2 regions of the Lysinibacillus sp. NPDC056185 genome follow, and region 1 is predicted to be linked to the other one. Evidence: riboswitches for the same ligand, from Rfam matches in the RefSeq annotation. Region 1 holds a riboswitch; the other holds the start of a gene.

Region 1 (3,204 bases):
TGGCGATGAGGATATTGAGAAAAAGTATACTTCAAAATTCCCTCATTTATTATTTAAAAGGTGGCACCCGTATATTACAAATGTTTTGCAACATGATGTTTCTAAATCTATTGCTGTCCATGCTGTACTAGATTATTTCGACTTGAGTCCTGAAGAAGCACTTGCTTTTGGCGATGGAGATAATGATATCGATATGCTGGAGCAGGTCGGCTTTGGTATTGCAATGGGCAATGGTAGTGAAGCATTAAAAAATGTCGCTAATTATGTAACGAAGAAATCAACTGAGGACGGGATTGATTATGCTCTACGTGAGCTGCAAATAATTTAATTATTTGAAAGTGAATAATATTTTAGGTAAATTATGAATCTACCAGTCACTAAGAAAAAACTATAGATATGTTACGATACAACATTGATCCATGTTTCATGGAGAAAATTGTATATAATCCATAATACTCATAATGTTGTCTCATTTGAGTTATTATAAAGCTAACTATTAAAAATTATTACGCTTTAGGTGGGATGATTTATGGCGCATCACGTGCAATCTCTTATTGAACATTATGGATATTTTGGCATCATTCTCATCCTAGTTGGGGGAATTGTCGGTCTGCCACTTCCTGACGAGATATTTTTAACGTATGTAGGATATAGCGTATATCAAGAAACGCTGGCACATATTCCAGCTTTAATCAGCGCTATGATAGGTGCAGCGGGGGGAATTACCCTGAGCTATTATATAGGTTATAAATTCGGACTACCTTTATTACGAAAATACGGTTCGAAAGTCCATATTACTGAACAGAAAATTGACTTTACTAGAAAATTATTTGCAAAAATAGGGCCGGGGTTATTATTAATAGGATATTTTATTCCTGGTGTGCGTCATCTTACAGCATATATTGCGGCTATCAATAATTATCCTTATAAAAAATTTGCTTTCTTTGCCTATACGGGAGCAGTTATTTGGACATTTACTTTTATTACCTTAGGAAAGGTACTTGGGGAGAACTGGCGTTATGTTGGGGTATATTTATCCCGCTACAGTATTTATCTTATAGTATTGTTCCTAATACTAATGTTAATCGTTTATTTTATTTTCAAAAAAAGGAATTCGCCAAAGTAAAAAAGGTCTGATTCAATACCTACTCAGGTTGTGAATCAGACCTTTTTATCTTTTAAGGCAATATTGCAAATGAACGCACAGGGAATCCAGAGGCTTTCTCAGGCTTCGGTACAATATTGAAAATAGCAGCACCTTTTGGAGGGAGCTTATCCAAATTTGTCATGAGCTCAATTTGGTAAGTATCTTGCTCAAGCACAAAATATTCGCCATCTAGCTTACCATTTTTACGAAAATCTGTTGCTGAATCCGTATCAAAGGTTTCGTGGCCAATAGCACTTACTTTTCGTTCGCCGAATAAAAATTGTAACGCTTCTAATCCCCAGCCAGGAATATGATTATTGCCATCAGCGTCTTTGTTGCTGAAAGATTCTTTATCTGGCCAACGTTTACTCCAATCGGTACGCAACGCAACAAAGGTACCTGTTTCAATTTCCCCATTTTCAGCTTCAAAGTCAAGAATATCTTGAACACTTAACGTGAAGTCGTTATTTACTTCGGCTTCTTTTGATTTATCAATAACGATTAGTGGTAGCACTAGTTCTTTTAGCTCCAATTCCTCTAAATAGCGTGTATCTCGCACAAAATGGATAGGTGGATCGATATGTGTTCCATATTGCCCAGGGAAAGTGAATTGCTGCGCAAAGAAGCCATCATCATGGGAAAATAATGTTTCAAATTTTGCATCATCAAACATAAAGAAGTGGGGCGAATTAGGACCAAATGTATGTGTTAAATCCACCCATTCTTTCGATTTCAATAGTTGAATTGCTTGTAAAAGTTCGTTTGCCATAATATCTTCCTGCTTTCTTTTAATTATTTTTGGATGTAACAATAAAAAAGAGCCCTCCTTGTAGAAAGAGGACTCTTGTGCAAAGCAACTAAAGTAAGTCTTCTCATCTTCAAGGCTAAATTTCGCCAATTGGAATTAGCACCATACCTATAGGCTGGTTGCTGAGACTTCATAGGGCCAATCCCTCCGTCTCTCTTGATAAGAAAATGCGATATAAGAATTTTCAGAAATAATGATTACAAGTACTTTAGCATATTTATTTATAGTTTACAAGTTCAATAGGGATACATGGTTAAAATTCATAAAGATGCTAAAGGCAAAAAAAGAGGCCCTCTTTAAAGGACCAACTCGTCACCAACCCAAAATTAGTGTTAGCTTACAACAGCTACTTTCAGTAAATGTTATACGAAATCCATCTGGTGTATAGGTAGTTTCGAATTTTATAGTAATGCCTGTTGACGTAATTAACTTTTCAACTTCTGTTTTATTTGATTGTTGTGCTGCGTTCATAAGATCATGCGCAAATTGCTCTGATTCATCAATTTTATCCGTAAGTAATTGTGCTTGCTGCATAATAACCTTGATCCGATTCGCAGAAGTCTTCAATTTCTTTGTATTGACAATTGGAAATGGACTTCTATTCGTTGGGTTTGTCGGCATTGCTAGATGGCTAGAAGGGTGTTGAATTGTTGGTTGATTTGCCATTACCCATGCCGGATAATAATTAGGATAGACAAAATACGAATAAGGATTGTAATACAACTAAATTCCTCCTATCCTATAGCTGATACATTATCTTATGTACAACAAAGACTTTCGGTGTTAATGGCTAATGCTTTGAAAAGCCTGAGCGAAAAGGGGCTCAGTTCAATGGCTTAAATCTTGACCAATTTATTCTTCCTCAAAAGGAGTTATTAAGATGGATATTCGTGCATACATAAAAAATGGTTTTGAAGTTTACTATGAACGTTATAATCAGGTGTCTGAAGCAGGATTTTGTAGGTGGATGTGCCCTGACGTACCTGAAGAAATGAAAGTAGTTGATATCGATGCAGAGTGGTCTATGTGGAGAATGATTCCTTCCACTGTAACAGAGGAAGATATTCAAACGTTAGAAAAAGAGTTCGGACTTAATTTTCCCGAATGGTATAAAGCTTTTATTTCAACGTATCATCATTATTTTGGTGTAATACCTGACCAAAGTATTGAAGAACCTTTAAATAACGTAAGGGATATGTTTAATCCATCATTATGCACTTTAGGATATCTTCCATTTACATGGGATACA
Region 2 (3,204 bases), on a different contig from region 1:
GATCTATCCATTTAAAGGTAAAAAACCCAATATTGACTCTTCTGTTTTTATTGCTGATTATGCAACCGTTACCGGCGACGTTACAATAGGTGCTGAAACAACAATTTGGTTTAACACAGTTATTCGAGGAGATGTATCACCAACAATTATAGGAAAAAGAGTTAGTATTCAAGACCTCTGTTGCTTACATCAAAGCCCCAAATATCCACTAATTATTGAAGATGAAGTAACAGTTGGACATCAAGTAACTTTACATAGTTGTACGATTCGAAAAAAAGCCTTAATAGGTATGGGCTCTATAGTATTAGACGGAGCGGAGATTGGAGAGGGTGCATTCATTGGGGCGGGTAGTCTAGTACCTCCAGGCAAAGTCATTCCTCCAAATAGTTTAGCACTAGGCCGTCCTGCAAAGGTTGTAAGAGAATTAAACGATGAAGATAAAGAAGATATGGAACGCATCATACGTGAATATGTAGAAAAGGGTCAATACTATAAATCTCTTCAACCAAAAAATTAATGTAAAGCAGCTCCACGATTGCTTGGGCAACCGAGCAATATAGGAGCTTATTTTTTTCGTTAAAAAACAGCGAAAGGGGCTAAATTAATGTTAAGCCCCTTTCTGTAATAGTATTTTAAAATATTTTCCCAGCTACTTCATTGCTTTAGCTGAATAGTTTATAAACCTGCTTTTTCTTTTAATGCGTCAGCTTTGTCTGTTTGTTCCCAAGGTACATTTAAATCTGTACGACCGAAGTGACCATATGCGGCAGTTTGCTTATAAATAGGACGACGAAGGTTTAGCATTTTGATAATCCCCGCTGGGCGTAGATCAAATAGCTCGCGTACCCATTTTACAATTTCACTTTCCGTAACTTTTCCTGTTCCAAATGTATCAACAGCAATAGATACAGGTTGAGCAACACCAATCGCATAAGCTAGTTGTACTTCAGCTCGATCAGCTAAACCAGCAGCTACGATATTTTTCGCCACATAGCGTGCTGCATATGCTGCTGAACGGTCTACCTTAGTTGCGTCCTTACCTGAGAAAGCACCTCCACCATGACGTGCATAGCCACCGTATGTATCAACGATGATTTTACGTCCAGTTAGACCAGCATCCCCTTTAGGACCACCAATTACGAATCGGCCAGTTGGGTTGATGAAATATTTAGTATCGGCATCTAGTAATTCACTTGGAACAACTGGAGCAATAACGAATTCTTTTAAGTCTGCTTGAATTTGCTCAAGTGTAGCTTCTTCATCATGCTGTGTTGAAATTACAATCGTATCAACGCGTACTGGTACATTGTTTTCATCATATTCAACCGTTACTTGCGTTTTTCCATCTGGACGTAAATATGCTAGTTCACCAGATTTACGTACTCCCGTTAAACGACGAGCTAATTTATGCGCTAAACTAATTGGTAATGGCATAAGCTCTGGCGTTTCGTTACATGCATAACCGAACATTAAACCTTGGTCACCTGCGCCAATTGCTTCAATGTCAGCGTCTGTCATAGAGCCTTCACGCGCCTCTAATGCTTGGTCAACACCTTGAGCAATATCAGGTGATTGCTCGCCAATAGCAACAAGAACTGCTAGGTTTTCAGCATCAAAGCCGTATTTCCCACGTGTATAACCGATTTCTGCTACAGTATCACGAACGATACCTTTAATATCTACATAAGTAGAAGTAGTAATTTCTCCAGCTACTAATGCTAAGCCTGTTGTTACTGTTGTTTCACACGCTACACGCGCGTTTGGATCTTCTGCTAAAATAGCATCTAAAATGGCATCCGAGATTTGGTCACAAATTTTGTCTGGATGTCCTTCTGTTACACTTTCTGATGTAAACAGTCGACGGTTTGTCATTTGATTTTCCTCCTATTACTTTTACAAATAATATTTGCGAATTAATACGGTACTCATTACCCATGTCAAGTTCGCCCCTAAGGATTGAACTCTCAAGCCATTGTTGCTGTCATTGCACTTTCGCACAGTAAAACAGTTGTTGCTGTCACTACGCTTCCGCACAAATAAACAGCTGCTTCTTTTAACACGAGGATTTTTGAAAGATCCGTCATTATAATAAGGAAAGGACTGTATACTTACCTTTAATTCGTTTTTAACAATAAAAAAATCCTTTTCTCACGCTTACTTAACATGAGGAAAGGAATAATGACTTCGTAACCTTTCACTCTTATCGTTCAAGGGAGTTTCCCCTTGCATCAGATTGGCACCAGCGCATGTCGTGAAATAGTTCATGCAGGTTGCCGGGTTTCACAGGGCCTGACCCTCCACCAGCTCGGGATAAGAGTATCCGTTCAATATCTCATAATACGTAAAAGGTCGAACATTGTCAAATATTTTTAACTTCTTTCAGCGGGTGTCCAACATCGTCCTTTGCTGACGCTACGCTTTCGCGCAAAAAACATTGTCAGGCCCAAGCACAAAGCAGATTCCGGACGCATTGTTTATCTGTAGCGAAAGTAAAGCGACAGTTACAATTATGCCAAGACATAATTGATTGTATTCTTATAAAGAAAGTATGGGATTTATATAGAAACAAATTTGGATTATACTGTAATTTAAAACAAAATAATCCCTACTCTCCACCTTACATCATGTGTTAACATATGTGTAACCCTTTACAGCACATTTTGTAGCAAAAGCAAAGCGTTAGCTACAGAACATGTGGTGGATGAATATGATTGTAGCCCCTTTTCAGTTGAAGACAAGCTCCAACTAATAAAAAGCAAGCTAAAACTTCACATCCTGTGCGAACCCCATGTTAGCCCAAAGCTTCCAAACACAATTTTTGCTGTGTCGAAAGTGAATGTGTGATCACTTATTATAAATAGGGTAAAAAGCATTATCAAAACGAATCAATTTACTTTTTGTCGTTTTCTTGAAAAGTAATAAAATCTGAAAAATAATTTCTGAATTAGTATAGATTATTTAAGCAATTGTGTTATACTATTTTTGAAATTAAGAAAATCTCCCTCAAACTCTAGGGAATACTATAAAAAAGGATGGTATTTAATCGATGAATTCAGTAGAAATTGCAAACGAACTGAAGGAATTATTAAGCGGCGGTAACATTAATGTTCAACTTTCAGTACCACAATTAGCTGAAAAGGCTACTTCTCGTGGTGAAGCTATGTTAACAGTAGATGGCGCAGTTCGTGCAGAAACTGGCAAATA

The links. A riboswitch is a leader RNA that binds a small molecule or an ion and turns the genes downstream of it on or off. The one in region 1 is predicted to bind S-adenosylmethionine.
Region 2: it holds a riboswitch for S-adenosylmethionine, as region 1 does, so the genes downstream of both, metK (methionine adenosyltransferase) here and ACMZ42_RS04295 (cyclase family protein) in region 1, are expected to answer to the same signal.

Annotation. Positions count from the first base shown of each region.
Region 1 covers NZ_JBLLLQ010000003.1:53,598-56,801, forward strand. The annotation lists gene ACMZ42_RS04285 (Cof-type HAD-IIB family hydrolase) at 1-328, shown strand, start outside; gene ACMZ42_RS04290 (DedA family protein) at 530-1,126, shown strand; gene ACMZ42_RS04295 (cyclase family protein) at 1,179-1,916, opposite strand; SAM riboswitch class I at 2,017-2,121, opposite strand; gene ACMZ42_RS04300 (hypothetical protein) at 2,268-2,678, opposite strand; gene ACMZ42_RS04305 (SMI1/KNR4 family protein) at 2,836-3,204, shown strand, end outside.
Region 2 covers NZ_JBLLLQ010000030.1:29,800-33,003, reverse strand. The annotation lists gene ACMZ42_RS22035 (gamma carbonic anhydrase family protein) at 1-517, shown strand, start outside; gene metK (methionine adenosyltransferase) at 676-1,872, opposite strand; SAM riboswitch class I at 2,198-2,317, opposite strand; gene pckA (phosphoenolpyruvate carboxykinase (ATP)) at 3,047-3,204, shown strand, end outside.